DNA from 4 places in the Ancylobacter sp. FA202 genome. Region 2 is predicted to be linked to each of the others. Evidence: riboswitches for the same ligand, from Rfam matches in the RefSeq annotation. Region 2 holds a riboswitch; each other region holds the start of a gene.
What was found. Region 2 has a riboswitch for thiamine pyrophosphate ahead of thiC (phosphomethylpyrimidine synthase ThiC). Riboswitches for the same ligand answer to the same signal wherever they lie in the genome.
Positions count from the first base shown of each region.

Region 1: it holds a riboswitch for thiamine pyrophosphate, as region 2 does, so the genes downstream of both, thiD (bifunctional hydroxymethylpyrimidine kinase/phosphomethylpyrimidine kinase) here and thiC (phosphomethylpyrimidine synthase ThiC) in region 2, are expected to answer to the same signal.
Region 3: it holds a riboswitch for thiamine pyrophosphate, as region 2 does, so the genes downstream of both, thiO (glycine oxidase ThiO) here and thiC (phosphomethylpyrimidine synthase ThiC) in region 2, are expected to answer to the same signal.
Region 4: it holds a riboswitch for thiamine pyrophosphate, as region 2 does, so the genes downstream of both, A3M1_RS0115045 (ABC transporter substrate-binding protein) here and thiC (phosphomethylpyrimidine synthase ThiC) in region 2, are expected to answer to the same signal.

Region 1 covers NZ_KB904818.1:4,977,858-4,985,303, reverse strand. The annotation lists gene A3M1_RS0123215 (glycosyltransferase family 1 protein) at 1-361, opposite strand, end outside; gene A3M1_RS0123210 (UDP-2,3-diacylglucosamine diphosphatase) at 361-1,218, opposite strand; gene A3M1_RS0123205 (LysE family translocator) at 1,300-1,902, opposite strand; gene A3M1_RS0123200 (universal stress protein) at 2,071-2,886, opposite strand; gene A3M1_RS0123195 (cytochrome c) at 3,110-3,553, shown strand; gene A3M1_RS0123190 (cytochrome b/b6 domain-containing protein) at 3,550-4,260, shown strand; gene A3M1_RS0123185 (DMT family transporter) at 4,328-5,254, shown strand; gene A3M1_RS0123180 (Lrp/AsnC ligand binding domain-containing protein) at 5,259-5,495, opposite strand; TPP riboswitch at 5,610-5,740, shown strand; gene thiD (bifunctional hydroxymethylpyrimidine kinase/phosphomethylpyrimidine kinase) at 5,799-6,605, shown strand; gene A3M1_RS0123170 (MFS transporter) at 6,678-7,446, shown strand, end outside.
Region 2 covers NZ_KB904818.1:832,709-840,154, reverse strand. The annotation lists gene thiC (phosphomethylpyrimidine synthase ThiC) at 1-1,813, opposite strand, end outside; TPP riboswitch at 1,910-2,037, opposite strand; gene A3M1_RS0103770 (lytic murein transglycosylase) at 2,156-3,403, shown strand; gene A3M1_RS0103765 (cation diffusion facilitator family transporter) at 3,523-4,410, opposite strand; gene A3M1_RS0103760 (sugar kinase) at 4,542-5,450, opposite strand; gene A3M1_RS0103755 (SDR family NAD(P)-dependent oxidoreductase) at 5,561-6,322, opposite strand; gene A3M1_RS0103750 (lysozyme inhibitor LprI family protein) at 6,433-7,014, opposite strand; gene A3M1_RS0103745 (pyridoxal phosphate-dependent aminotransferase) at 7,045-7,446, opposite strand, start outside.
Region 3 covers NZ_KB904818.1:427,488-434,933, reverse strand. The annotation lists gene A3M1_RS0101965 (phosphatase PAP2 family protein) at 52-762, opposite strand; gene A3M1_RS0101955 (MHYT domain-containing protein) at 1,138-3,459, shown strand; TPP riboswitch at 3,535-3,655, shown strand; gene thiO (glycine oxidase ThiO) at 3,707-4,741, shown strand; gene thiS (sulfur carrier protein ThiS) at 4,719-4,916, shown strand; gene A3M1_RS0101940 (thiazole synthase) at 4,930-5,748, shown strand; gene A3M1_RS0101935 (thiamine phosphate synthase) at 5,767-6,363, shown strand; gene A3M1_RS0101930 (DUF2087 domain-containing protein) at 6,598-7,185, opposite strand.
Region 4 covers NZ_KB904818.1:3,310,586-3,318,031, forward strand. The annotation lists gene phnD (phosphonate ABC transporter substrate-binding protein) at 1-750, shown strand, start outside; gene phnE (phosphonate ABC transporter, permease protein PhnE) at 921-1,745, shown strand; gene A3M1_RS0115035 (ABC transporter ATP-binding protein/permease) at 1,941-3,689, shown strand; gene clcA (H(+)/Cl(-) exchange transporter ClcA) at 3,694-4,995, opposite strand; gene A3M1_RS0115045 (ABC transporter substrate-binding protein) at 5,118-6,068, opposite strand; TPP riboswitch at 6,140-6,256, opposite strand; gene A3M1_RS0115050 (winged helix-turn-helix domain-containing protein) at 6,463-7,446, opposite strand, start outside.

The DNA.
Region 1 (7,446 bases), 4.1 Mb from region 2:
GCACTTCCGGCACCGGCGCGCGGGCCGAGAGATATTCGGGAAAGCGCGTGTGGTAGCTGGTGGTGAAGCTCTGCCCGCGCGAAAGGCAGGCGCGGCGCGCCATGATGCCGATCGGGCCTTCGGTGGCGATGTGGACGTAATCGGCGCCGATCTCGTCCATCCGGCGGCGCACCCGCCCGGGCGTCGCCAGCGCCAGCCGGATCTCCGGATAGGTCGGCATCGGCACGGTGCGGAAATCGGCGGGGGTGAGGAAGTCGATCCGCGCACCCAGCGTGGCGGCCTCGCGGGCGGTGTTCTGCAGCGAACGGACGACGCCGTTCACCTGCGGCAGCCAGGCATCGGTGGCGACGAGAATGTGCATCAGGCGGCAACCTTCGGCCGTTCGAGCAGCAGCGGCGCCTTCACGCGCGCCCTTGTCTGGCGCGCCCAGTCGATCAGCTCGAAGCGGCCATCGGCATGTTCGACGATCGCCGTGCAGCTTTCGACCCAGTCGCCGCAATTAATGTACTCGACGCCGAAGCTGTCGTGAATGACCGCGTGGTGGATATGGCCGCAGACCACCCCGTCCACCTTGTGGCGGCGGGCCTCGGTGGCGACCGCTTCCTCGAAGCGGCCAATGAAATTGACCGCGTTCTTCACCTTCAGCTTGGCCCACTGGCTCAGAGACCAATAGGGAAAGCCGAATTTGCGCCTGATCCAGTTGAGATAGGTGTTGAGGCCGAGCGCGGCGGTGTAGGCGCCATCGCCGAGGAAGGCGAGCCAGCGGGCGTGACGCACCACGACGTCGAACACGTCGCCATGGATGACGAGGTAGCGCTTGCCGTCGGCGCCTTCGTGGATCGCCGTCTCGACCACTTCGATGCCGCCGAAATGATTGCCGTAATAGTCGCGGAGGAATTCATCGTGGTTCCCCGGCAGATAGACCATGCGGGTGCCCTTGCGGCTCTTGCGCAGCAGCTTCTGCACCACGTCATTATGCGCCTGCGGCCAGTACCAGCCCGAGCGCAGCCGCCAGCCATCGACGATGTCGCCGACGAGGTAGATGGTGTCGGCGTCGTGGTAGCGCAGGAAATCCAGCAGCAGATCGGCCTGGCAGCCCTTGGTGCCGAGATGGACATCGGACAGGAACAGGCTGCGATAGCGGCGTGCCTCGGGTGCGTCGTTCACCTCGAAAGCCCCCTCGATCAGGCCCTCAAACGGGCTGGGCAATGTGTCCATGGGGAAGCATAAGCCCGAGTCGCATCACCCTTTTATGACGATGCTGCGCTGCACCGTTCACATGGCAGCGACGGAGCCCCCTCAGAGGAACAGCATCACCACGCTCGACGCCACCAGCGCCGCCATCACGTAGTTGACGATGCGCTGCTGGCGCGGGGTCGACAGCAGCCGGGCGAGCAGCGCACCGAACCCCGCCCACAGGCACAGGCTGGGAAAGGCGACGCCGCCCGAAACCAGCGCGATCATCGCCACCTCGGCGAACAGATGCTCGCCGCCCACCGTGGTAAAGGCAGGGATGATCGAAAGAGCGATGGTCCACGCCTTCGGGTTCACCCATTGGAACAGTGCCGATTGCAGCAGGGTCATCGGCCGCTCTACGGCGCTGCCGTCCCCCGGGCCGCCGGCATTGGCGATCTTCCAGGCGAGATAGAGCAGATAGAGCGCGCCGACGATCTTCAGCGTCTGGTGCATGTAGGGGATGGCGAGGAACAGCGTGCCCAGCCCCATGCCGATGGCGACCAGCATCACCGCGAAGCCGACCGTGACGCCCCAGATCTGCGGCAGGGTGCGACGGAAGCCGAAGGCGGCGCCGGAGCCGGCCGAGATCATGTTGTTCGGCCCCGGCGTCAGCGCCCCGGCGAGCGCGAACAGGAACATGGGCAGAAGCTGGGACGACAGCGGCACCGGATTTTCCTCGGCGGGGCGACAGGCCGGATCGGCGCGCCAGAGCTAGGCTGTGGGGCGGTTTCCCGCAACCTGTCAACGCCGGTCGAGATGGCGAAACAAAACCGCCGGCCCCTGTCCGGAGCCGGCGGCGATCTTAGCCAAGTGGCGGGCGCGCGGCCCGTCCGCTCAATGAGCGACGAAAAGCGGCACGGGCGGGTCGATCAGCAGCGAGGCGGTGACGCCGCCGAGGATCATCTCGGCCAGACGCGAGCGGCTGTAGATGCCCATGACCAGCAGGTCGGCGCCGAATTTCTGCGCCTCCTGGGGAATGACGACACCGGCCTGGCCCTCAAGGACATGGCGGTGCTTGGCATTGACGCCATGGGTGGAGAGATAGGCGGTGAGCTTGGCGCCCGAGGCGGCGACATCCGTCTTGCTTTCCTCGACGGTGAGCACTTCCACCTCGTCGGCCAGCGCCAGCACGGGGAGGGCGAAGCGCACGGCATGGCCGGCCTCGCGCGAGGGCTTCCACGCCACCAGCACCCGGCCGATGCGGTTCGGCACCGGCTTGGCCGTCGGCACCACGATCACCGGGCCGTTGCAGGCGAGGGCGAGATGCTCGGGCAGGGTGGCGGCGAGTTCGTCGTCGACTGTGCCATAGCGGGTTTCGCTGACCACGGTAACGTCGGAAAAGGTGACTTCATCGCGCAGCGCGGCTGTGACCTCGCCCTCGATGGTCTGCCACACCCCGACCACGCCCGCTTCCGCGACTGCAGCCTCGAACTGCGCCTTGAGGACGGCTTCCTTCTCCTTCGCCTCGCGCACCAGCTCGTTCACATAGATCGACAGCGCCCGCCCGACGCGGGGCACGCCGGCGGGATAAAGCGTGTAGACCGCCTTGAGGTGGGCCCCGGTCTGGCGCGCGAGGCCGGCGGCGAAGGCCAGGCGATCGCTGAAGCCCGAATCGGGAGCGGCGTGCAGCAGGACGGTACGGATGGACATGGCGTTTCTCTCTCCTGGCGGCTGTCCCTTTGACGTAAGGACATTGGAGCCTGATGGAAATGCGGAAAACCACGATCCGCAAGAGGCATTAGGTATTCACCATACTTGGCTTTCCGCCCCATCACGAGCGCGCGACCGCGCCGCTTGGGTCATTGCTATCGCATATGCGGTCACTACTCTCGCACCGCGCGCCGGGCCCGGCGCGTAGATGAGGGAGCATCTCATGGTTCGTCGCCTGACGGCTGCGCTTGCAGCCGGCATCATCACCGCTATCGCCGCGACAGCGGTCACGGCCCAAGCCGATGTCATCAAGGAGCGCCAGGCCCTGCTCAAGCAGTTCGGCGATGCCACCAAGCCGATCGGCGGCATGCTGCGGGGAAGCGTGCCCTTCGATCTCGCGCAGGTGCAGGCGGCGTTGGATCTCTATGTAAAGGACGCCAAGGTGCTGCCAACCCTGTTCCCGGCGGGCTCGGGCACCGGCGACACCGAGGCGCTGCCGGCAATCTGGACCAATAAGGCGGATTTCGACGCCCGCTTCGCCAAGCTCGGCTCGGATGCCGCTGCCGCGCGCGCGGCGATCACCGACGAGGCCAGCTTCAAAGCCAATTTCCCCGGCGTGGTTCGCAATTGCGGCGGTTGCCACGACACTTACCGGCAGAAGAATTGACCGGCGCGTCCCTTTCCTCATCCACGCCGGTGACGATGCTGGCGTGGGACCTGCCGACGCGGCTGGCGAAATGGAGCCTTGCCGCGCTGGTCGGGCTCGCCTTCGCCAGCCGCTACTGGGGCGACGCGGCGCTGGTCTGGCACCAGTGGAACGGCCTGGCCATTCTGGTGGTGGTGGTTTTTCGCCTGCTCTGGGGGCTGGTCGGCGGCTCGACGGCGCGCTTTGCCGGCTTTGTCAGCGGCCCGGTGGCCGGGCTGCGCTATGCCATGAGCCTGCTCAAGGGCCGGCCGCCGCATTTCCTCGGCCACAACCCGCTGGGCGGCTGGATGGTGCTGGCGCTGCTGGCGATCGTGGCGGCGCAGGGGCTCACCGGCCTGTTCACCAGCGACGACATCATCGTCTATGGCCCGATGACGCCTGTCGTGAGCGACGCGACGATCCGCAGCGCTTCCGGCTGGCATCAGCGGCTCTACCCGTTCCTGCTGGCGCTGATCGGCCTGCATGTGCTGGCCAATCTCGCCTATTCGCTGTTCGGCCGCGACAACCTGATCCGCGCCATGATCACCGGCAGCAAGCCGGCGGCCAGCTATGCCGACCGGGCGCCGGCGACGCCGGGCGGGGTGGGGATGGCGCTCGCCTGCCTCGCCCTCGCGGGGCTCATCGTGTTCGGCGGTATCGCGCTGGCGGGAGGGCACCCCTTCCCGTGAAATAACACCTTCGGCCGGCTGGAGAGCCTCTTGCCGGGGCGGGTGAACCGTGCTCCATGGCGGCCCCATGAACGCGCTCAAGGGCATCGCGCTGCAGGTCGGCGCGACGTTTCTCTTCACCATCATGTCCGCCCTCGTCCGTATCGTCTCGGATCACGTTCCGACCGGCGAGATCGTCTTCTCGCGCTCGTTCTTCGCGCTGTTTCCGCTGCTGGCGCTGCTTGCCTGGCGCGGCGAGATCGGCGCGGCGGTGCGCACGGCGAATCCACTCGGCCATGTCGCACGCGGCACCATCGGCGTCTGCGCCATGGGGCTGAGCTTCGCGGCGCTGGCGCGCATTCCGCTGGCGGACGCCACCGCCATCGGCTTCGCCGCGCCGCTGCTCACCGTGATGCTGGCGGCGCTGCTGCTGCGCGAGCGGGTGCAGCTCTATCGCTGGGCGGCGGTGGTGGTGGGGCTCGGCGGGGTGGTGGTGATGCTGTGGCCGCATATGCACGGCTCGTTTGACACGCCCGGCCATATGTTCGGCGCGCTGTACGCGCTGATGGCTGCCGCCTTCACCGCCGGGGCGATGGTGCAGGTGCGCCGTCTCACCCAGACCGAGACGACGGCGTCGATCGTGTTCTATTTCCAGGCGTTGGCGGCGCTTGCCGGCCTTGCCACCGCCGGCTGGGGCTGGGTGCTGCCGAGCGGGCGCGAGGGGGTGCTGCTGCTGACGATCGGCTTCATCGGCGGGGTCGGCCAGATCCTGCTGACCGAGAGCTATCGCTACGCGCCGGCCTCGGTGGTGGCGCCCTTCGCCTATTCCGCCATGCTGTGGTCGCTGCTGCTCGGCTTCATCCTGTTCGCCGAGATTCCGCCGCTGCTGGTGCTGGTGGGCGGCGCCATCGTCATCGCCGCCGGGCTGTTCGTCATCTGGCGCGAGCGCCAGCTCGGCATCGACCGGACGCGCGAGGAGGCGGCGACCACGCCGCCCGCCGCGCCGGCGCCCTGACGCCTCAGAACGCCTTGAAGGTGATGAGGGTGCGGGTGTCCTGGATGCCCGGGAACAGCTGCACCTTCTCATTGACGAAATGGCCGATATCCGTGCCCTCAGGCACGTAGAACTTCACCAGCAGGTCGAACTCGCCAGCGGTGGAATAAATCTCGGAGGCGATCTCTGCGTCGGCGATGGCGTTCGCCACTTCATAGGCGCGGCCGAGCTGGCATTTGATCTGCATGAAGAAGGGAACCATCGCGGTCTTCCGGCTTGGGTCGGGAGGCCGATAGGAACCAGAAGCGCGGGGAGGGCGCAACCCCCAGTGCGGGGGGCGCTTGCGCGGGCGCGCGTCCTCGCCTATCTCGCGAGGACGATCACGTTGGGGTGCCCAAGGCGCGGTGGCGCGGCGGGCTGAGAGGTGAAGGCGGGCCGCGAGGCACGCTGCCAACCCACGAACCTGATCCGGGTCATGCCGGCGGAGGGAACGGATCGCGCGCGCTCGGGGCGGCTTTCCCCGTCGCGACGCCTCCGCCTCCCGCGCGGCGAGGGGAGGCGTAGCATGGCAGGCTCCACACCGATCGCGGTGACGATGGCAGGCTCGGACAGCGGCGGCGGCGCCGGCATCCAGGCCGATCTCAAGACCTTTTCCGCGCTCGGCGTCTATGGCGCCAGCGTCATCACCGCGCTCACCGCCCAGAACACGCGCGGCGTCACCGGCATTCACGACGTGCCAGCCGCCTTCATCGCCGCGCAGATCGACGCCGTGCTGTCCGATCTCGCGGTCAATGCGGTGAAGATCGGCATGCTCTCGCGCCCCGAGGCGATCCTTGCGGTGGCATCGGGCCTCAAGCGCCACGGCATGGCGACGGTCGTGCTCGATCCTGTCATGATCGCGGCCTCGGGCGACCGGCTGCTGGTGCCGGAGGCGATCGAGACGCTGCGCCGCGAATTGCTGCCTCAGGCGCTGCTGATTACGCCCAACCTGCCGGAAGCCGCCGCCCTGCTCGACTCGGCGCCGGCGCAGGACCTCGCCAGCGTAAGGGCGCAGGCGCAACTCCTGCTGGCGATGGGGCCGCGCGCGGTGTTGATCAAGGGCGGGCATGGCGAGGGGCCGGACAGCATCGACGTTCTGCTGGACGAAGACGGCTTCCTGGAACTTTCCGCGACGCGCATCGTCACCCGCAACACCCATGGCACCGGCTGCACGCTCTCCTCCGCCATCACCGCCGGGCTGGCCAAGGGACTGCCGCTGCGCGCGGCGGTGGCGGCGGCGAAGGACTATCTGACCCAGGCGCTGGCGCGCTCGGAAGAACTCGTCATCGGCCAGGGCCATGGGCCGGTGCACCACTTCCACGCGTGGTGGTGAGCACGGGTTGATGGCTCTCGCGCCTCGCGGCGCGGCCTGCTAAGCGAGGCGGCCTTTCCTGCGAGCCGCCTCGTGCCCCTCATCGCCCCCCGCCACGCCATCGCCGCCGTCTATGCCGGGCTGTTCTTCGGCATCGGCGTGTTCATGCCGTTCTTCCCGGTCTGGCTGGAAGGGCGCGGCTTCGATGCGTCGATGATCGCGCTGGCGCTGGCCGTGCCGCAGGTGGTGCGGCTCGTCACCATGCCGCTGGGCGGCCTGCTGGCCGATCGCACCGGCCGCCCGCGTGCCGCGCTCATCGTCTATGCCGCCGCCACCGCCCTGTGCTTTGCCGGCATCGCCTTCGCCCCGAGCGCCACCTTCATCCTGATCGGGCTGGGCCTTGCCGCCGTGTTCTGGCAGCCGAGCCTGCCGGTGCTCGACGCCTATGCGGTGGCGCGCCGGCGCGAGGGGCTGATCGACTATGGCCGGGTGCGGCTGTGGGGATCGGCGGCGTTCATCGGCGGAAACCTGCTGGCCGGCGGTCTGCTCGGCGGGGCGTTCGTCGTCGCGGTTCCACCCGATACGGTGATCTGGCTCATCGCCGGGGCGAGCGTCGCGGCGGCGCTGGCGGCGGCGACCCTGCGCGAGGTGCGCCCAGCGCCGCACGAGACGGCGCGTCCCCGCGGTTTCGTCCTCGCCGGTCTCGCGCCGGTGCTGTTCGTCGGCATGGCGGCGGCGGCGCTGGTGCAGGGCTCGCATGCCGTGCTCTACGCCTTCGCTTCGCTGATGTGGCAGGGCAAGGGCCTGTCCAGCACGCTCATCGGCCTGCTCTGGTCGCTCGGCGTGCTGGCGGAGGTGGTGC
Region 2 (7,446 bases):
CCGCCGCCGTCGCGTCGCGATAGATCTGGCCGCCGCCGGCGCGGAAGCGTTCGGCCATGTCCTCCATGCCCTGTTCCGCTTCCGCCTGCCGGGCGGTGTCCCGGATCTCGTGGCTGATCTTCATCGAGCAGAATTTCGGCCCGCACATGGAGCAGAAATGCGCCAGCTTGTGCGCCTCCTTCGGCAGCGTCTCGTCATGGAAGGCCATGGCGGTATCGGGGTCGAGGGCGAGGCTGAACTGGTCCTGCCAGCGGAACTCGAAGCGCGCCCGCGAGAGCGCGTCGTCCCAGGCGCGCGCCAGCGGGTGGCCCTTGGCGAGATCGGCGGCGTGGGCGGCGATCTTGTAGGTGATGACGCCGGTTTTCACGTCGTCGCGGTTGGGCAGGCCCAGATGCTCCTTCGGCGTGACGTAGCAGAGCATGGCGGTGCCGAACCAGCCGATCATCGCCGCGCCGATGGCGCTGGTGATGTGGTCATAGCCGGGAGCGATGTCGGTGGTCAGCGGCCCGAGCGTGTAGAACGGCGCCTCGCCGCAGGTGGCGAGCTGCTTGTCCATGTTGGCCTTGATCTTGTGCATGGGCACATGGCCGGGGCCCTCGATGATGACCTGGCAGTCGTGCTTCCAGGCGATCTGCGTCAGCTCGCCCAGCGTCTCCAGCTCGGCGAACTGCGCCGCGTCATTGGCGTCGGCGATGGAGCCGGGGCGCAGCCCGTCGCCGAGCGAGAAGGTGACGTCATAGGTGCGCATGATCTCGCAGATCTCGGCGAATCGCTCGTAAAGGAAACTCTCGCGGTGATGGGCGAGGCACCACTTCGCCATGATCGAGCCGCCGCGCGAGACGATGCCCGTCACCCGATTCGCGGTCAGCGGCACATGGGGCAGGCGCACCCCGGCATGGATGGTGAAATAGTCGACGCCCTGCTCGGCCTGCTCGATCAGCGTATCGCGAAACACCTCCCAGCTGAGATCCTCGGCAATGCCGCCGACCTTCTCCAGCGCCTGGTAGATCGGCACGGTGCCGATCGGCACGGGTGAGTTCCGCACGATCCAGTCGCGGATATTGTGGATGTTGCGCCCGGTCGAGAGGTCCATCACCGTATCGGCGCCCCAGCGGATCGCCCACACCATCTTGTCCACCTCGTCGGCGACCGAGGAGGTGACGGCGGAATTGCCGATATTGGCGTTGATCTTGACCAGGAAATTGCGGCCGATCGCCATCGGCTCCAATTCGCCATGGTTGATGTTGGCGGGGATGACGGCGCGCCCGCGCGCCACCTCGTCGCGCACGAATTCCGGCGTCACCACATCGGGAATGGCGGCGCCGAAATCCTCGCCGTCGCGGATGAGGTCACGCATCCGCTCGCGCAGGCCGTTCTCGCGCAGGGCGACATATTCCATCTCCGCCGTGACGATGCCGGCGCGGGCATAGGCCATCTGCGTCACCGCGCCGGACTTTGCCCGCAGCGGGCGGTGGCGCAGCGGGAAGGGGGCCACCAGCTTGTCGGCCGGGACATGGCCATTGTCCTCCGGCTTCACCGCGCGCCCGTCATAGACCTCTATATCACCACGCGCGCGCACCCAGGCGTCACGCGGGCGCGCGAGGCCCGCCGTGATGTCGATGGTGGCGTCCGCGTCGGTATAGGGGCCGGAAGCGTCATAGACCGCGAGGTTGGGCTCGTTTGCGGAGGGGTGCAGCAGGATTTCTCGGAACGGCACCCGAAAGCCGCGCGCCGGGCATTCCGCATAGATGCGGCGCGAGCCGGGAATGGGCCCAGTGGCGACGCTAAGGCTGCGGGGAGTTTTGGTCGGCATGGTGGATCTCCAGAACCAGAGGTTGGGGAGACCCGGGTGTTGTGACGCTGGGGAAGGATGGCGATGCCAGGCACGGGTGCATGCCCGCGCGTGGCGACGCCATTCGGTTCCGATCCCTTCGCCGGCATGACCCGGATCAGGTTCGAAGGGTCATCGCGTTGCCCTGCCTTGCGGCATGGCCGGCGCTCTCTCAGCCCCCTAGCGGGGCTCCCCTTGGAACGCCATGATCTTCGACGAAAGTCGTCTTCGGGTCAAATCGCGCTGAGCCGTCACCCTGCGGCTGCCGTATTTCCTGTAGATTGCTGATCACAACGAAACGATGCCTGAGATATCGGGGGACCCATGGCCAGCACGACGTTTCCGCCCCGCACTGCGACCCGCCGCGCGTTGATCGCCGGCGCGCTTGCCTTCGGTTTGCTCGCGCCTGCTGCGGCCTTCGCCCAGGACAATTGCGGGCGGACGGGCGCCGGCTTCGATGCCTGGCTCGCCGGCTTCAAGCAGCAGGCGGTGGCGGAAGGCGTGTCGCCGCGCACGGTCGCGGCCGCGCTCAACGGCGTGACCTACGCCCCCGACATTGTCGGCACCGATCGTGGGCAGAAGGTGTTCGGCCAGAGCTTCTTCCAGTTCTCCGACCGCATGGTCGCGAATTACCGCATCCAGCAGGGGCGCCAGAAGATTCAGGCCAATCCCGAGCTGTTCAGCCGGATCGAGCAGCAATTCGGCGTGCCGGGCGCGGTGCTGGTCGCCTTCTGGGGGTTGGAGACCGATTTCGGCGCTTTCATGGGCGACAAGCAGACGATTCGCTCGGTCGCCTCGCTGGCCTGGGACTGCCGGCGGGCGGAGATGTTCCGCACCCAGCTGATGGCGGCGCTGAAGATCATCGACCGGGGCGACCTGACCGTGCAGACCATGCGCGGCCCCTGGGCGGGCGAGCTTGGCCAATTCCAGTTCCTGCCCGACCATTATCTGAACTACGGCGTCGATTTCGACGGCGATGGAAAGGTCGATCTCATCCGCTCGGCGCCCGACGCGCTGGCCTCGGCGGCCAACTACATCAAGGCACTGGGCTGGAAGGCCGGCCAGCCCTGGCTGGAAGAGGTGAGCGTGCCGGCTAACCTGCCCTGGGACCAGGCGGACCTGTCGATCAAGATTCCCCGCGCGCAATGGGCGCGCATGGGCGTGGTGCGGGCCGGCGGCGGCCAGCTGCCCGCCGACCAGCTTCCCGCCTCGCTGCTGCTGCCGATGGGGCGGACCGGGCCAGCCTTCCTCGTCTACCCGAATTTCGACGTGTTCACCGAGTGGAACAACTCGCTGACCTACGCCACCTCGGCGGCCTATCTCGCCTCCCGCGTCGCCGGGGCGGGGCCGTTCAACCGGGGCCAGGGCGACAAGATCCCGGTGCTCTCCATGGCGCAGGCGAAGGAACTGCAGACGCTGCTCAACGCGCGCGGCCACCATGTCGGGCGGATCGACGGCATCATCGGCGCGGCGACACGGCAGGCGGTGAAGACCGAGCAGCAGCGGCTCGGCCTGCCGGCCGATTCCTACCCGACGCCGGAGCTGGTGGCAGCGCTGCGGGCCGGGAAGTGAGCCTGTAGCCAGCAGATCAACGTCATGACCGGGCTTGGCCCGGTCATCTATGGGTTTCCTCCTCACCCAAAGACGTGGATCCCCGGGTCAAGCCCGGGGATGCCGGCGTGCAGCGACCTTTACAGTACCGGCACGCCCTGCTGCTTGGCCTTCACTTCCGGCTCGACATGGATGTTGACGAGCACATCGGCGACCTCGGCCTCCAGCGCGTCCTCGATGCGGTCGCAGATGGCATGCGCCTCGCTGACCGGCATGTCGCCGGGCACGACGAGGTGGAAGTCGACGAAGATCATGCGTCCCGCCTGGCGTGTACGCAGGTCATGCGCCTCGATGGCGCCGGTGGCCTCGGCGGCGATGCGGCGGCGGATGCGCTCCAGCGTCTCCGCCGGCACGGCCTGGTCCATCAGCCCGCCGACGCTCTCCTTCAGCACCGACCAGCCTGACCACAGGATGTTCAGCGCGACGAGCCCGGCCAGCACGAGGTCGAGCTTCTCCCAGCCCGAGAGCGCCGCCAGCGCGACGCCGAGCAGCACGCCGGCCGAGGAGACCACATCGGTCAGCAGGTGCCGGCCATCGGCGGCGAGCGCGGGAGAGCGGGCGCGGCGGCCTTCGCGAATCAGGATCGCGCACCAGATGCCGTTGATGACGGTGGCGAGGGCGTTGACCGCGAGGCCCTTGGGCGAGGCATCGAAGCTGTGCGGTTCGAGCCAGCCGAGATAGACCTCGCGGAAGATGGTGATGGCGGCGACGACGATCAGCACGCCGACGATGACGGCGGAAAAATACTCAGCCTTGGCATAGCCATAGGGGTGGGCGGCATCGGCCGGCTTGGCGCTGACGCGCAGCGCCAGCACCGCCGTGATGGCGGTGGCCACGTTGACGATGCTCTCCAGCGCGTCCGAATACAGCGCCACGCTGCCGGTGAGCATATAGGCCGCGTATTTCAGCCCGAGCACCACCAGGCTGATGCCGACATTGATCAAGGCGATCCGTGAGGAGAGAGCCATCGGCGCATACCCATTATGGCGCCGCGCGCCCGATGCCCAGCGCTTAGTCGCTCATGTCTGAAAAAGCAAGCAGCTGCAATGACTTGCAAGTCATTCGCAGAAGCGTTTGCAGTGCTTCGCGCCGACGCGGCTCAGGCGTTGGCGTGGCGGGGCAGCAGCGCGCCGCGATGGCGGATGACGCGGCCCGCCAGATGGTGCCCGGCCTGCGCCGCCGCTGCCGGCACGTCGCCGCCAAGGCGGGCGGCGAGATAGGCGGCGTTGAAGCTGTCGCCCGCCGCTGTGGTGTCGACGGGCTCCACCGGCTGGGGAATCGGCACGAGCTGCGCGGTGCCGCCGCTGACCACCAGCGCACCCTCGGCGCCGTTCTTCACCACGATTTCCTGCACGCCGAAGGTGGCGAGGCGCTCGGCGGTGGCGGTGGGGGAGCCGTCGCCCCAGAGCGTTGCCTCATCCTCGAAGGTCGGCAGGGCGATGGAGGTGCGCTTGAGCGCTTCGGCATAGACCGCACGCGCCCTTGCTACGTCGCCGCGCCAGTTGCGCGGGCGGAAATTGCCGTCGAAGACGATGCGGGTGCCGCGCTCGCGGGCGAATTCCAGCGTCGCCAGCAGCCGCCCGAGCCCGGCATTGGAATAGAGCGAGAGGGTGATGCCGGAGAGATAGATGAGGTCGGCCTCGATCAGCGCCTCGCACACCACTTCCCAGCCCGGCAGCTCGAACAGCTCGCGCGCCGGGGCGGTGTCGCGCCAATAGGTGAAGCTGCGCTCGCCCTGCGCGTCGGTGTCGATGAGATAGAGCCCGGCGGTCCTGCCCGGCACGCGCGCCATCAGCCTTGTGTCGAGGCCCTCGCCCTGGGCGGAGGCGCGGATGGCGTCGGAATAGGGGTCGTCGCCGAGCGCGGTGGCATAGGCGGTCTCGACGCCGGCGCGGGCGAGATAGACGGCGGTGTTGAAGGTGTCGCCACCGACCGACTGGCCGAAGCGCCCATCGGCGCCGCGTGCCAGCTCGACCATGACTTCGCCGATCGAAATTACCCGGGCCATGCGTCCCTCCCTATGCGCGTCGATTCGCGCGGGAGCCTCGCTTTATTCCATCAGCGAGGCAAGGTCGGGGCGGCTTCCGTCCCGCCCGGGGCGGGACGGAAGGGGCGGGCTCAGAACTGGACGCCGCGGGTCAGGGCGCCATCGACCACCAGATTGGTGCCATAGATGAAGCTCGCCGCCGGGCTCGCCAGGAAGACGGCGGCGTTGGCGATTTCCTGCGCCGTCGCCATGCGGCCCGTGGGGTTGAGCGCCAGCGCCTCGGCGTACAAAGCGGGGTTGCCGTCCTTGATCTGGTTCCAGATGCCGCCGTCGAAATAGGTGTTGCCCGGGGAGACGGTGTTGGCGCGGATCTTCTTCGGCGCCAGCTGGAAGGCGAGGCCCTGCGTGTAGTGGATCAGCGCCGCCTTGAACACGCCATAGGGGCCGCAGGCGAAGTCGATCTCGCGGCCGGACACCGAGGAGATGGTGACGATGGAGCCGGCGGCGCTCTGTTCGAGATAGGGCATGGCGGCGTTGACGAGACGCACCGTGCCCATGAGGTCGGTGTCGAAGCCCTTCTTCCAGTGCTCCTCCTCATGGCCGACCGCGAGCGCGCTGACATTGGCGACAACGATGTCGAGCCCGCCAAACGCGCTGGCCGCCTTCTCCACGAAGCCGGCGAGGGCGGCGCCGTCGGACACGTCGGCCCCGACGCCGAGCGTCTTCACGCCGGCCTCCGCCAGCCGGGCAGCGGTGGCCTGCGCCTCCCCGTCATGGCGGCTGCATACGGCGACGTCGCAGCCCTCGGCCGCCAGCGTCTCGGCGATGGCGAGGCCGATGCCCTTGGTGCCACCGGTGACGACGGCGCGCAGTCCCTTGAGTCTGAGATCCATGGTCGGTGATCCTTCAGAAGTGGGGGGAGTCTCGGCCCATGATCCCAACACCGCCGCCAACGCACAAGACACCTCGCCGGATTATCCCGGTGCGGCGTGCGGTGCGGCGCTTACGGCGCGATCATGATGATGCGCGGCGCGGTGGCGGGCGCGGTCGGCTGCCCAGTTTCGGCTGCGCTGCCTTCGGCCGGCTCTGCCGGGGGAGGCGCCGCCGGCCAGCCGCCTTCGGGAGCGTAGCGGGCTTCGAGATCGCGGGCGCGCTGTTCGTTGAGGCCGATCAGGCAGATCATCCGTTGCGCCATGATGCCCGAGCCGCCGAGCCGCCCGCCGACGCTCTGCCGGGGGCCCTCGCTCTCGAACGGGGCGATGCTCTGGCATTCGAAATTGCGCCAATGGACGAAGCGCCCCTGCGATTCCTCGAATAATCCGATCCACCGCCGCCGCTGCGCCGGCTGCAGATCCGCCCTCGCCTCGATCGTGGTGCCGACTCCCGCGACGCTCCGCTCCAGTGCGCGCTCGCCCGCCGCCTGCAACGCGGCGAGGCAATCGAGATAGGCGCGCGGTTCGGCATGCTGGCTCCGGCACGCCGCCACGTCCGCCCGTGCCGTCGAAATAGCGGCGCCGAGAACGAGTGGCGCGGCGAGGAGGAGGCCGAGGCGGCGGGGCAGGCGCCGTCGCGAGGGATGCGTCATCGGTCTCGGCCTCCGTTCGGCCCGCAGCACTCAGGCGGCGGGCGCCTTGCCCAGGAAGGCGTCCATGCGCTCCAGCGCGCGGGAGATGTTGGCGGCGGAATTGGCGTAGGACAGGCGAATATAGCCCTCGCCGAACACGCCGAAATCCGGCCCGCCTATGGTGGCGACTCCCGCCTCGTCCAGCAAGGCGGTGGCCAGCTTCTTGGCGGAGGCCCAGCCGGTGCCCGATATATTGGGGAAGGCATAGAACGCGCCCTTCGGCACGGCGCAGCGCACGCCCGGCAAAGCGTTGAGGCCTTCCACCACCAGATGCCGGCGACGGTCGAACTCGGCGACCATCTGCGCCACGCAGTCCTGCGGCCCGGTGAGCGCGGCCAGCGCGCCGAACTGCGCCGGGGCGTTGACGCAGGACCAGGCATTGACCGCGAGCTT
Region 3 (7,446 bases), 410 kb from region 2:
GCGGCCTGAGGCCATGATAGCCGAGAGCGAGGCGAAAGCCATCGGGGGGCATTACGAGGATTGCGAGGACGGGGGCGCAGGCCTTTCCGGGCCGCCAGAACCGTTGGCGCTGGCGCCCTCGACCTTGCCACGGCGCTGCAGCAGCAGCACGGCGATCCAGCATAGGAGCGCCCACGCGCTGCCGGCGCACCAGCCAGCCAGAACGTCGGTGGGCCAGTGTACGCCGAGATAAACGCGGCTGAACCCCACCAGCAAGGTGAGCCCCACCGCGACGGCGAGCGCATAGGCCTTGATCCTCCGTTTGCTCTCCGTGCGGACGATGAGGACGCCAAGGGTGAGGAAGGTCACGGCCGAGCCCATGGCGTGGCCGCTTGGAAAGCTCAACGTGCTGACATCAACGAGATGGGCGACGAGGTCCGGCCGGGGGCGCTCGAAGCCGAGTTTCAGCGCATAGCTCAGCAGGCCTCCGCCAGAGGCTGCCACCAGCACGAACAAGGCAGCGGCGCGCTTGCCGTCCATGGCGAGGAAGCCGGCGACAATGAGGGTAATGAGAGTAAGAACCGTCGTGCCACCCAGCGCCGTCACATCGCGCATGATGATCTCAAGCCAGGGTGGGCCGAGAGGGTCGGCGGGATCGCCGGGCGCGCGGAAAGCCAGCAGAACCGCCTCGTCAAAGGCGTGCGTCTCACCTTCCGCCACTTCGTCGGCGATCAGAGCGAACGCCAACAGCCCCAGTGCGGCCCCGAGCAGGGCCAGAAGCACCGCAAGCTCGGGTAGGAGGAGGCCGGCAATCTGGCGCAGGCGAAGTGGGAGGCATTGCACGAGGCGGCGTGGAGAGAAGGACGACATCGTTCACCGGCAACGAGAGAAATTCGACCGGGCGAAGCCCGTCGGAGCTGGAACCTATCAGGGTCCTGACGTGTTCCCTTGCTACAATCACAAGGAGTTATTCATGCTTAAGGGTGGCGCTCTCTGGATGCTTGGTATTCCGTTGCCGATCATTCTTATTCTGTGGTTCTTGGGTTATCTCTGAACGGCGTGCAAATCGCGGCCGTGTTACCCTACGGGAGACAACGTGGCGGTCTCGCGGGCGCGAACGGTGCGCGTTGCGCGTAAGGTGAGACATAATCGGCGATCATGAACATCATCGGGAGCCACAATGGCGCGCTCGTGGCGCTGTCGATCCTGATCGCCGTCGCGGCGTCCTATACCGCGCTTGATCTTGCGGGACGCGCGACACGCGCGGGTGCTGCGCGGCTGGTGTGGCTGTCCGCGGCGGCGGTAGTGCTCGGTGGCGGGATCTGGGCGATGCATTTCATCGCCATGCTGGCACTTCATGTCGGCATGGAGGTGTCTTACAGCGTCGCGCTGACGCTCGTCTCTCTGTTGCTGGCTGTGTTCGCCACTGCCGTGGCACTGTTCGCGGCAAGCCGTCCAGCGGTCGGGTTCGAGGGGATTCTGCTCAGCGGAATCTTCATGGGCCTCGGCATTGTCGGCATGCACTATACCGGCATCGCAGCGATGCGGATGCCTGGCGCGATGGCCTTCGACATGATTCATGTCGGCGCCGCCATTGTCCTCGCCATCTCTGCCTCAACCGTCGCGATCTGGCTAGCATTCCGAAATCATTCGGTTTTTCAGCGCGCCATCGCCGCGCTGGCGCTCGGCTTTGGTATCGCCGGAATGCACTACGTGGCGATGCTAGGCGTGACATTCACCGGCCATGGCGATGTCCATGACTCCGCCCAGGCGGCCAGCGCCGCAATGGCGGGTGGGATCGGCAATGCCGCGCTTGTCGCCGTGGTCACGGCCGCGACCTTCGCCATCTTCATCGCCCTCTTGCTCGCCGCCGCCTATGACCGCCGGGTCGCGGTGCTGGCCGACCGAGAGGCCGGGGTGTGGCGCGAGAGCGAGGAACGTTACCGCAACCTCTATCGCCGCACGCCGCTGCCGCTGCACTCGCTTGGGCCGGATGGCTGCATCGCTCAGGTGAGTGACCGCTGGCTTAGCCTGCTTGGTTACGCGCGCGAGGAGGTAATAGGGCGGCCATTGACTGATTTCATGACCGCCGATTCGGCGCGTCGCCGCACCGAGGAGCATTGGCCGCGCCTGCTCGACACCGGCGAATTGCGGGAAGCGGAGTACAGGCTCATCGCCAAGGACGGGCGCGTGCTCGACTGCGTGCTTTCCGCCGTTGCGGAACGTGACGCCGACGGCACTCTCAAGAACACTCTGTGCGGCCTTGTCGACGTAACTGAGCGCCGCGCGACCGAGGACGCCCTGCGCCAGGCGCAGAAACTGGAGGCCGTCGGCCAGCTCACCGGCGGCATCGCGCATGATTTCAACAATCTCCTCGCCGTTGTTCTCGGCAATCTCGAGCTCGCCGCCAAGCGCGCGCCGGAGGATGCGCGGCTGCGTTCATTGCTCGGCAATGCGATGCAGGCCGCCCAGCGCGGTGCCGCGCTCACCCAGCGCATGCTGGCCTTCGCGCGACGTCAGGACCTGAAGCCTGCGGCGGTCGATGTGCCCGAGCTGGTGCTCGGCATGGCCGAGATGATGCGCCGCTCGATCGGTCCAAGTGTCCGGATTGAAACCCGTTTTCCGCTCGGATTGCCTTTGGCGCGGGTGGATGCCAACCAGCTTGAACTTGCCTTGTTGAATCTTGCGGTGAACGCGCGGGACGCGATGCCGGAGGGTGGAGTGATCACCATCGCCGCGCGCGACGAAGTCGTCCCCGCGCCCGGGTCCAACGCGGTGGCGGAACCCGGCGGGCTGAGGCCCGGCCATTATTTCTGCCTTTCGATTGGCGATAGTGGCAGCGGCATGGACGCGGAGACGCTGGCGCGCGCCGCCGAACCGTTCTTCACCACCAAGGGAGTAGGCAAGGGCACCGGGCTCGGCCTCGCCATGGTGCACGGCCTTGCCGCGCAGTCGGATGGAAGGCTGGTGCTGGAGAGCAAGCCCGGATTGGGCACCACGGCGACAATCTATCTGCCGGTTGCGGAGGTGGCGCGGGCGGCTGCCACGGCCTCGGTCGAGGATGAAGGCGGCGTACCGGATGGCGAGGAAGGGGCGCGGCGCGTTCTGGTTGTTGACGACGATCCGCTCGTACTGTCGGCCACCGGCGCCATGCTGGAGGATCTCGGCTGCGCGGTGACCGAGGCCTCGTCCGCCCGCGAAGCGCTGGACCTGCTCGAATCCGGCGTCGCCTTTGATGTCGTGCTGACCGACCAGGCCATGCCTGACATGACCGGCGTGCAGATGGCGGCGGTGATCGACCAGCGCTGGCCGGGCCTGCCGCTGATCCTCGGCACCGGCTATGCCGAGCTTCCCGCCGATGCCAAGGCCGGGATGCCGCGCCTGGGAAAACCCTTTAGCCGCGAGGCTTTGCGGCGTGCTATCGTACTGGCGACGCGCCCGGTGCCCGACAATGTGGTGCCGCTGCCCCGTCGCGGCTGAGGCCCCGCGACCCCCTCGGCATGGTGGGAATGTTGGGCCAGCGACGGTGACATTCGCCGGCTGAGTGATTATATCCAGACTGTCCGGGGGAGCCTCGTCAGGAGGCTGAGAGGCCATCGGCGCGTTCTGCGCGGCATGGCGACCCTTTGAACCTGATCCAGTTGACACTGGCGGAGGGAGGGAGTGCATGACTTCCACGCAGACTGAATCCACTGAGAAAACAACACCTTGGCAGGGCGCGAACGCCATGCGGGTGCGGATCGTCGGCGCCGGCGTCGCCGGGCTCACCTGCGCCCACGCCTTTGCCGCGCGCGGCGCGGAAGTCACTGTGATCGAACGCAAATCCGGCTCGGGACAGGGCTGCTCCTGGTATGCCGGCGGCATGCTGGCGCCTTGGTGCGAGCGCGAGAGCGCCGAGCCGATCATCGCCGAACTGGGCCATGAATCGCTCGCCTATTGGCGCGCGAGCGTGCCTGATGTGCCCAATGAGGGCTCGCTGGTGCTGGCGCCGCCGCGCGATCTACCTGATCTTAAACGGTTTTCCCGCCGCACCGAGGCGTTTGAGTGGGTCGACGGCGCCCGTATTGGCGCGCTGGAGCCGGACCTCGAAGGGCGCTTCGACCAGGGGCTGTTCTTCCCCACCGAGGCGCATCTGGAGCCGCGCAAGGCACTCGCCGCGCTCACCCGCCTTCTGGTCGAGGAGTATCAGGTTGCCTTCCGCTTCGCAGCTGAAGGGGTGGGTAATCAGTGCAGTGAGGTGGACGATCAGTGCAGTGAGGCCAATGAGGCCGACCTCGTGGTCGACTGCCGCGGGCTGGCGGCGCGCGACACGCTGGCCGACCTGCGCGGCGTGAAGGGCGAGATGCTGGTGCTCTATTCCACCGAGATTTCGCTCAAGCGCCCGGTCCGGCTGCTGCACCCGCGCATACCGGTCTACATCGTGCCGCGCGGCGACGGGCATTTCATGATCGGGGCGACCTCGATCGAGAATGACGAGCGCGGCCGCGTCACCGGGCGGTCGATGCTGGAGCTGCTCGGCGCGGCCTATGCGCTGCACCCCGCCTTTGGCGAGGCGGAAATCGTCGAGATCGGCGCGGATGTGCGCCCGGCCTTTCCCGACAATCTGCCGCGCCTGCGCAAGCGCGGCAACACGCTCTATATCAACGGTCTCTACCGGCACGGCTTCCTCGCGGCGCCGGCGCTGGCGCGCCGCGCGGCGGAGGTCGCGTTTGACGGGGCGTATTTCCCGGAGGTGATGGATGAAGATCATCGTCAATGGTGAGCCGGCCGACACCGCTGCCGGCACGCTGGCAGGCCTGCTGGCCGAGCTTGAAATGGCCGACGCCATTGTGGCGACGGCGCTGAATGGCGACATGGTCCGTGCCGCCCGGCGCGGGGCAACCCCGCTCGCCGAGGGCGACCGGGTGGAAATTCTCGCCCCGATGCAGGGCGGATGAGAGGGAGGTCCTCATGGATGCGATGACCCACAAGGCGACGGCTTCGGTGGCCGACCCGGTGACGTTCTACGGCACGGATGTGACCTCGCGCCTGCTGCTGGGCACGGCGCAATATCCCTCGCCGGCGATCCTCGCTGAGGCGATCCGCGCCAGCGGCACCGAGATCGTCACCGTCTCGCTGCGCCGCGAATCGGGGGCGGCGAAGGCCGGCCAGAGCTTCTGGCAGCTGATCCGCGATCTCGGGGTCAAGGTGCTGCCCAACACCGCCGGCTGCCGGACGGTGAAGGAAGCGGTGACCACGGCGGAAATGGCGCGCGAGCTGTTCGGCACCCCCTGGGTGAAGCTGGAGGTGATCGGCGAGGATGACACGCTGCAGCCTGATGTGTTCGGCCTGGTCGAGGCGGCGCGCATCCTTTCGCGCGACGGCTTCCAGGTGTTCCCCTACACCACCGAGGACCTGGTGGTGGCGGAAAAGCTGGTTTCCGCCGGTTGCGAGGTGCTGATGCCCTGGGGGGCGCCGATCGGCTCCGGGCGCGGGCTCAACAATCCCTATGGGCTGCGCTCGATGCGGGCGCATTTCCCCGGCATTCCGCTTGTCGTGGATGCCGGCGTCGGCCTGCCCTCGCATGCGGCGGCGGCGATGGAGCTGGGCTATGACGCGGTGCTGCTGAACACGGCGGTGGCCAAGGCGGGCGATCCTGTCCGCATGGCCCGCGCCTTCGCCGCCGCCATCGCTGCCGGGCGCGAGGCAGTGATCGCCGATCCGATGGAGGTGCGCGACATGGCGGCGCCTTCGACCCCGGTCATGGGCCGGGCCCTTCTCGGTTCCTAGTCTCACAGTGAGTGCGTGATGAAGCTCGATCCGTTCTATCTCATCGTCGACCGCGCCTCCTGGCTGCCGCGCCTGCTGCCGCAGGGGGTGAAGCTGGTGCAACTGCGCGCCAAGGACATGGACGAGGCCGAGCTGCGCCGCGAGATCGCGACCGCGCGCGAGGTGTGCGCCCGCTTCGGCGCCCAGCTGATCGTCAATGATTACTGGAAGCTCGCCATCGAGCTGGGTTGCGACTTCGTTCATCTCGGCCAGGAGGACCTTGCCGAGGCCGATGTGCCGGCGATGCGGCGGGCCGGGCTCAAGCTCGGCATCAGCACCCATGACGAGGCCGAGCTGGAGGCCGCGCTGCTGGCCGGGCCGGACTATATCGCGCTCGGCCCGGTCTACCCGACCATTCTCAAAAAGATGCGCTGGGCGCCGCAGGGGCTGGAGCGGGTGCGCCAGTGGAAGACGCGGATCGGCGACCTGCCGCTGGTCGGCATTGGTGGCCTCACCATCGAGCGCGCGCCGGGCGTGCGGCAGGCGGGGGCGGACAGCCTCGCCGTCGTCACCGACATTCTGCTGAACGACAACCCGGAAGCCCGCGCCCGCGAATGGGTGCTGGCGACGCGGTAGGGGGCTCATCCCACCCTCGCACCCCTCATCCCCGGGCTTGACCCGGGGACCCAGACTTTTCCGCGCGCGCCTGCGACACAGGCCTTGCGCAGCCCATCCCCGTCTTCTGGGTGCCCGGGTCAAGCCCGGGCATGAGGGAGGGAATGGCGCGCGATCCCGGCTCTCCGCTTCGCTGCGGCCGGGATGACGCCTCGGCCCGACGATCACGCCGGGTCGACGCCCGGGGTGCCCGGGTCAAGCCCGGGCATGAGGGAGGCGAGGGGCCTCAGCCCCGGCGGCGAGGCGGCGCTGGCGCAGCAGGGCGGCGAGCTTGGCCATGTCCGGCGGCGGCTCGCGCTCGATGCGGGCATATTCGCTGCCGTCCGGCGTGCGGCGGAACAGGCCGAATTCCACCATTTCCCGACGCAGCAGGGCGTAGTCGCCGAACAGGTGTTCGGCGTTCAGCAGTTCGTTCATCCGCCGCTCGTTGAACACCTCGCCGCTCGGCATCCGCGCCCACAGCACCCACAGGCAGAGAATCTGCTGGTTGCGCTTCTTCGGCCAGCGCACCAGCCGGCCCTGCGGATCGAACAGCCGCAGCGCCTTCTCGCAGCGCGCGTGGTCCGCCACCGGCGGCGGTTCGGGCGGGGCGGCTGCAAGGCGGCCGCGCGCCTGCGCATCCGCGCGCAAATGCTGGAAGTTGCGGTAGCCGGCGCCGCGCGCCAGCAGGTTCAGCAGCTCGACATGGCCCGGCGGGCGGTCGAGCGCGGCGATGCCCTGATGGAGCGTGCGGGCGAGCGCCGAAATGTCAGGCGCCTCGAAAGCCAGATGGAGTCTGGACATGACCTATCCTCGTTGGTGCCCTTTCGCGAGGAAATGTCGGGGTTACCGTCTTGCGACCGGGCACAAGGACATGTGCGGGGCAGGATTCTGAGCAGGTTTAGCTCCCCTTGCGGGGCGGCAACGCCTCGGTGAACTGCAGACCGTGGCGCAGAGATAAGCGAGGCGGGGCGCGATGTCCAGTGGGGCCGCCCTCGTCCCTGGCCTTGACGCATGCGCCACCCCTCATCCCCGGGCTTGACCCGGGGACCCAGGCTTTTCCGT
Region 4 (7,446 bases), 2.5 Mb from region 2:
AACAAGTCGGCCATGGAAGCGGTGGACCGCGCCGGCGGCGAAGTGTTCGTCAAGACCGCCAAGCCGGACGGCTCCTCGGGCTACTACTCGCTGATCGTCACCAATGTCGATCGCAACGACATTAACGGCCTCAAGGACATCCTTGATTGCTCGAAGGGCTACAATTTCGGCAATGGCGATCCGAATTCCACCTCGGGCTTCCTGGTGCCGAGCTATTACGTGTTCGCGCTGAACAATGTCGACCCGAACAAGTGCTACAAGCGCGTGGTGGGTGGCAACCATGAAGGCAACCTGCTTGCCGTGGCCAACAAGCAGGTCGACTTCGCCACCAACAACACCGAGAACGTGTCGCGCCTCCAGCAGACGCGCCCGGCGGAAGCCGCCAAGATCAAGGAAGTGTGGCGCTCGCCGCTGATCGCCGGCGACCCGATCGTGTGGCGCAAGGACCTGCCGGCCGACCTGAAGGCGAAGATCTACTATTTCTTCATGACCTATGGCCGCCTCGGCACGCCGGAAGAGATCGCCCACGCCCGTGAGGTTCTCGCCAAGACCTCGGACGGCTGGGGTCCCTTCCTCGCCTCCTCCGACGCCCAGCTGATCCCGGTCCGCCAGCTCGAACTGTTCAAGGCCAAGGTCAAGGCCCAGAACGACGACAAGCTCTCGGCCGACGAGAAGGCCGCCAAGGTCAAGGAGATCGACGCCAAGCTCGCCGCTCTCGAAGACCAGCAGAAGAAGCTCCCCAGCATGTGAGTGTGGTCTGTCTCCCTCATGGCCGGGCTTGACCCGGCCACCCAGACGTCGGGGCTGATCCCTGCGGTTCCTGGGTGCCCGGGTCAAGCCCGGGCATGAGGTGGGACAGGTTGCGAAACGTCTCATCCCCGGCATGTCGCCGGGGATTTTCATACCGGGAACTCCGCCACATGTTTGCCGCTGCCGACGACGCCCACCGCACCGCCACGCGCACCATGCCGGCGCCGCCGGTGACGCCGCTCACGACACGGCTGTTCCGGCTGGTGCTGGCGGCCGTCACCGTCGTCATCCTGGTGGCCGCCTGGTACGAGGCGGAGATGAACCCGGCGCAGCTCTGGCGCGATTCCGGGAACATGGCGACGCTTGGCGCCGATTTCCTGCGCCCCGACTTCACCGACTGGGACGTCTACGTCAACGCCATGCTGGAGACGCTGGCGATCGCCATCTGGGGCACCGTGCTGGCGGTGATCGCCGGCATCCCGCTCGGCATCCTTTCGGCCGAGAATGTCGCGCCGCACTGGATGGTGTTCACCGTGCGCCGGCTGATGGACGCCTGCCGCGCCATCAACGAACTGGTCTTCGCGCTGATCTTCATCGCCGCCGTCGGCCTCGGCCCCTTTGCCGGCGTGCTGGCGCTTTTTATCCACACCACGGGCGTGGTGGCCAAGCTGTTCTCGGAGGCGGTGGAGGCGATCGACCCCGCCCCGGTCGAGGGCATTCGCGGCACTGGCGGCACCTGGCTGCAGGAGGTCATCTATGGCGTGCTGCCGCAGGTGATGCCGCTGTGGATTTCCTATGCGCTCTACCGCTTCGAATCCAATGTCCGCTCCGCCACCGTGCTCGGCATTGTCGGCGGCGGCGGCATCGGCATGACCTTCAACGAGACCATGCGCGGCTTCCTCTATTCGCAGGCCTCGGCGATCCTGATCATGGTGGTGATCACCGTCTCGCTGCTCGACATGGTGAGCCAGCGCATCCGCAAGAAGTTCATCTGAGGCGCGCCTTCACGCCTTCCCTAGCGATGTGATGAAGCGCGGGCGCCCAGCGTCCGCGCTTTGCTTTTGCCGCTCGGCGCAGGGGGTAACGGGGAATGGCGCCCTGTCTCTCCAAACGGTAATGTTGCCGCCACCGTCCCGCCAGCTTTGCCCGGCGTAGATGAGGTGATTGCGACCTCTGCCCGGAGTACCCCCTTGCGCGCCATTTCCTCCCTGCTCGCCGATGTCTGGCGGCTGTCGATCCCCTATTTCCGCGGCGACGACAAATGGCGCGGCGGCGCGCTGCTGGCGGCGATCATCGCGCTGGAGGTGGGCTGGGTCTATGTGATCGTGCTGATCAACCAGTGGAACGCGGTGTTCTACAACGCGATCCAGGAGAAGGACTACGCCACCTTCGTCCACCAGCTCTGGGTGTTTGCCTTCTTCGCCGCCTGCGCCATCGGCGTCGCGGTCTATCAGGTCTATCTGCGGCAGTGGCTGCAGATACGCTGGCGCACCTGGATGACGGAGAAATACCTCACCGCCTGGCTGGCGGATGAGACCCATTACCGCATGCGGCTGAAGGGCGACGAGGCCGACAACCCCGACCAGCGCATCGCCGAGGACATCAATTCCTATGTCAGCCAGACCATCGGCCTGTTTCTCGGGCTGCTGAGCGCGGTGATGACGCTCGCCTCCTTCGCCGTCATCCTGTGGGGGCTTTCCGGCGATTTCGCCTTCAACCTGTTCGGCAGCAGCTGGCACATTCCCGGCTATCTCGTCTGGGCCGCCTTCGCCTATGCGGCTTTGGGCACGCTGATCGCCCATCTGATCGGCCGGGTGCTGGTGAAGCTGAACTTCGACCAGCAGCGCTTCGAGGCCAATTACCGCGTCGATCTGGTCCGGGTGCGCGAGAATGGCGAGCAGATCGCGCTGATGCAGGGCGGGCCGGTGGAGCGCGAACGCCTGCTCGCCCGCTTCAGCCATGTGGTGCATAATTACTGGGGCATCATGATCGCGCAGAAGCGGCTGACCTGGTTCACCTCAGGCTATGGCCAGCTCTCGATGATCTTTCCCCTGGTTGTCGTCGCCCCGGCCTATTTCGCCGGCGCCATCCCTTTTGGTCAGCTGATGCAGACCTCCTCCGCCTTCGGCCAGGTGCAGGGCTCGTTCTCCTTCTTCATCAACGCCTATACGACGCTGGCGGAGTGGAAATCGGTGGTCGATCGTCTCATTGGCTTCGAGAAGTCGGTGCAGGTGACGCAGGCCGAGGCGCTGCGCAGCGCCTTCCACCGCGTGCCGGCAAAGGGCCCGGCGCCGCTGGCGGTCAGCGCCATGGAAGTGCGGCTGCCGGACGGGCGTGCGCTGCTGGAAGTCAATGCGCTGGATCTGGCGCGCGGCGAGCGGGTGCTGCTCTCCGGCCCTTCCGGCAGCGGCAAGAGCACGTTCTTGCGCGCCATCGCCGGCATCTGGCCGCACGGCCATGGCGAGGTGGGGATAGCGCCCGGCGCGCGGGTGCTGACCCTGCCGCAGCGGCCCTATCTCCCGGTCGGCACGCTGCGCGGCGCGCTCGCCTATCCCGACCCGCTGGAAAAATATGACGACGAGCGGCTGCGCGAGGCGCTGGAGGCGGTGGGCCTGCCCGCGCTGGCCGCGCGGCTGGACGAAAGCGCGCCTTGGGCCTCTCTCCTCTCGGGCGGCGAGCAGCAGCGTGTCGCGGTAGCGCGCGCGCTGCTGGTCGAGCCGGACGTGCTGCTGCTGGATGAGGCGACCTCGGCGCTTGATGAGGCCAGCGAGGCCGCGCTCTACCGCCTGCTGCGCGCCCGTCTGCCGCAGGCCGCGCTGCTCTCCATCGGCCACCGCTCGACCCTGATCGAGCAGCATGAGCGCCAGCTGGTGCTGACACGCGAGGGCGAGGGACCGGCGCGGCTGATCGCTCTCGGGCCGGAGCCGGTGGCGGCGTGAGGGGTCAGCGCGAGGCGGCGGCGCGGGCCTCCGCCTCGATCGCCAGTGTCCGCTCCAGCAGGATCTCGTAGATCGGCCGCCCGCCGAGCGCGAGAAACACCATGTGCGCGAAGATCGCCGAGATCATCACCGGCACCAGCACCGCATAGGCGCTGGTGAGTTCGAGCACCAGCACCATGCCGACCAGCGGCGCGCCGATAGTGGCGGCGAACAGCCCGCCCATGGCGGCGATGGCGAAGGTGGTGTGCGCCTGGTCCGGCAAGGTGAAGAACAGCTCCAGCGTCGTGCCGTAGCAGAGGCCGATCGTGGTTGCGAGCGCCAGGATCGGCGCGAAGATGCCGCCGGCCACCCCGGTGGAATAGCTCGCCATGGTCATGACGAAGCGCAGCAGTACCACGAAGGCCAGCATGGCGAGCGGCAGGTTCTCCCGCGTCAGTTGCACCGCCAGCAACTCGCCGCCCTGCGTCGCCTCCGGCCGCACGAACATCAGCACGCCGACCGTGAGGCCGACAATGGTAGGGAAGATGTAGAAGGAAAAGCGCATGCCGAGCCGGCGCACATGGTCGAGCGACCAGACCAGCGTGCGGTTGAACACGAAGCCGCAGACGCCGAGGATGGCGCCGAGCACCACGAAGGCCGGCAGCCAGGCATAGGGGATGGTCGCGGCTTCCAGCAGCATATAGGGCCGGCTGCCGGTGAGATATTCGGTGACGATGGCGCTGGCGATCGAGGCCAGCACCACGGCGATATAGGTGCGCGAGGAATAGGGGAACTGCCGGCGCGTCTCCTCGATGACGAACAGCACGGCGGCCAGCGGCGCGTTGAAGGCGGCGGCGAGGCCGGCCGCGCCGCCGGCGGCGAGCAGGCCGCGCATGTCCTCGCCCGACCATTTCATCAAATCGGAGGCCGCCTTGGCGACGGAGGCGCCGATATGGATGGTCGGCCCCTCGCGTCCCAGCACCATGCCGGAAGAGAGTGACAGCAGGCCGGCGACGAACTTCACCGGCAGCACGCGATGCCAGCGCACCTCGCGCAGCCCTTCCATCGCGCCCTCGATCTCCGGCACGCCGGAACCGCTTGCCTCGGGGGCGAAGGTCCGGACCAGCCAGAGCGAGACGACCGTCATCGCGGCGGCGACCAGCGCGGCGGCGGCGTAGAGGGGGAAGCCGTCAAGGCCGAGGCCGGTGTCGAGATAGGCCGGCCAGGCGGCGGTGAGCTTTTCGACGCCGACATGAAAGGCGGAACCAAGAACGCCGACGATGGCGCCAATCCCGATTGCCACTGCGTGATACGGCACATTGCTCATGCCTGCCCCTCTGCATCCCAGCTGCCCCCGCATCGGTTAGCATCGCTGGGCGGCGATCGGAAGGTTCCATCAGCAACATCATCCCCGGGCGCGGCCCGGGGATGACGGCGGGACGCAGGCGCCTAGGGCAGGGTTGGCGCGTAGACCGCGACCGGCTCGACCGTGTCGATCAGGCCGTGGCCCTTCATGAATTCGCCGAAGCGGGCATAGCGTCCGGCGTCCAGTCCGGCCGGGGCGTGGGCGAAGCGGCGCAGCGTGTCGGTCCAGGCGGTGCGGTTCAGCTCGTCGTCGAGCTTCGGGTTGGCCTTGATGAACAGCCCCCATGCTTCGTCCGGATGGTTGAGGATGTAGATGGTGGCGTCCTCCACCGCCGCGAGGAAGCGCTTCAGCCGGGGATCGGCGAGCTTGTCCTTGTGAGCGACATAGATCAGCTCGTCGAAGACCGGCACGCCGTGCTCCTCGGGGAAGAAGGCGCGGCCCTCCTTGCCCTCCAGCCGGATCTGGGTGAGCTCGAAATTGCGGTAGGCGCCGATCACCGCGTCGACCTTGCCGGCCACCAGCGCGGGGGAGAGGGCGAAATTGACGTTGATCATCGTCACGTCGGTGGGCTTCAGCCCGACGCTCGCCAGCATGGTGCCGAGCAGCGCGTCCTCCAGCCCGGCGACGGAATAGCCGACCGTCTTGCCCTTCAAGTCGGCGATGGTCTTGATCGGCCCATCCTTCAGCACCACCAGCGCGGTGAGCGGGGTAGAGATGAGCGTGCCGAAGCGCACCAGCGGCAGGCCTTCCTTCACCTGGAGATAAAGGCTCGGCTGGTAGCTGACCGCGATATCGGCCTGGCCGGCGGCGACGAGGCGCGGCGGGGCGGAAGGGTCGGCCGGGGCGACCAGCTCGACATCGAGGTCACGGGCTTTGAAGAAGCCTTTCTCCTGCGCGAGGATCAGCGGCGCGTGGTCGGGGTTCACATACCAGTCGAGCAGGACGGTAAGCTTGTCGGCCGCCATGGCTGGCGCGAGGCCGAGCGTGAGGGCGAGCAGCAGGCCGCCGGTGCGGGCGGCAAGGTTCTTGAACATGGATCTCCTCCCAGTTGGAGACCCGGCGCGAGCTTTCGGGGGAAATCCGGCGCGGACGCCTGTCCTGCAGGGCCCCGCCGTCGCTCCGTCCCTTCGCCGGCATGACCCGGATCAGGTTCAAAGGGTCTGGCGGCTGCCATCTCAGCCCCTTCAGCCTTGCGGCCTGCGGGACACCCCTCGGACGGTTTGAGGCTAGCAGAGCGGCCGGGCAGGGGCAAATGGGGCGGCATCTGCGCGGCCCTCATGCCCGGGTTTGACCCGGGCACCCAGTGACCGGTGGCGCGGTGGAAAGTCTGGGTCCCCGGGACAAGCCCGGGGATGAGGGAGAGCGGGCGGGGACGGGGGACTTGAAGGTGGGATGAGCGACCTTTCGAGGGGCGAAGGGGCGGCCTCCTCACTCCCCCCGCCAGCCATCGAGATAGACCGTGCGCTCCACCCCGGCGAAACGGCCGAGGCGGGCGAGCTCAGTGTCGAGCGCGTCGAGCCGCCCGGCGGAAGCGCGCACACCAGGCTCCAGCCAGAGCCGGCGCACATCGAGCGTGCCGGCCTTGCGGTCCGCCTTCATGTCGATGCGCCCCACCATCCGGTCGCCTTCCAGAATCGGGAAGACGTAATAGCCATAGACGCGCTTTTCCGCCGGCACGAACACCTCGATGCGGTAGCTGAAGCCGAACAGCCTTTCCGCCCGGGCGCGGTCGCGCAGCAGCGGGTCGAACGGGCTCAGCACCCGCAGCCGCGCCGGCGGGGCGGGCAGGGAGTCGAAAAGGGCGGCGCAGCCGGCGAAGGCATGCGAGGCGCGGGGCTTTCCTTCCACGCCCTCGACCAGCACCGGCTCCAGCCGGTCGCGGTTGGTGGCGACCCAGACTTTCGCCTCCTCCGGCGTGACGAGGTCCCAGAACGCGGCGATCTCGCCTGAGGTGGCGAAGCCGAGCCGCTCCAGCGCCGAGGTGCAGGCCCAGTCGATGAAGGCCTCGCCCGTCATTTCGGGCAGGCGGTGCGGCGCGGGGATGACGCGCTCGGTGAGGTCGTAGCGCTTCTGGAATCCGTCGCGGCCGGCAATGGCCAGCGCGCCGGTGCGCCAGTGATATTCCAGCGCGGTCTTTTCCGGGTGCCAGTTCCACCAGCCGCCGGGCGGCCGCTTTTCGGTTTCGAAATCCCGCGCCATCAGCGGGCCTTCACGGCGCACCCGCTCCAGCACATGCTCGACATAGGTCTCGAAGCCGTTCTCGTGCCAGGAGCGCCAGCGCGCCGCCAGCGTCTCCCGCGCCCGGGCGAAGCGATGCTTCCACTGCGGGAAGAAGGCGGTGGGGATGATGGCCGCGTCATGCGTCCAGTGCTCGAACAGCGCGCCGTCGCGCTCCAGCAGGGCGGTGAGATG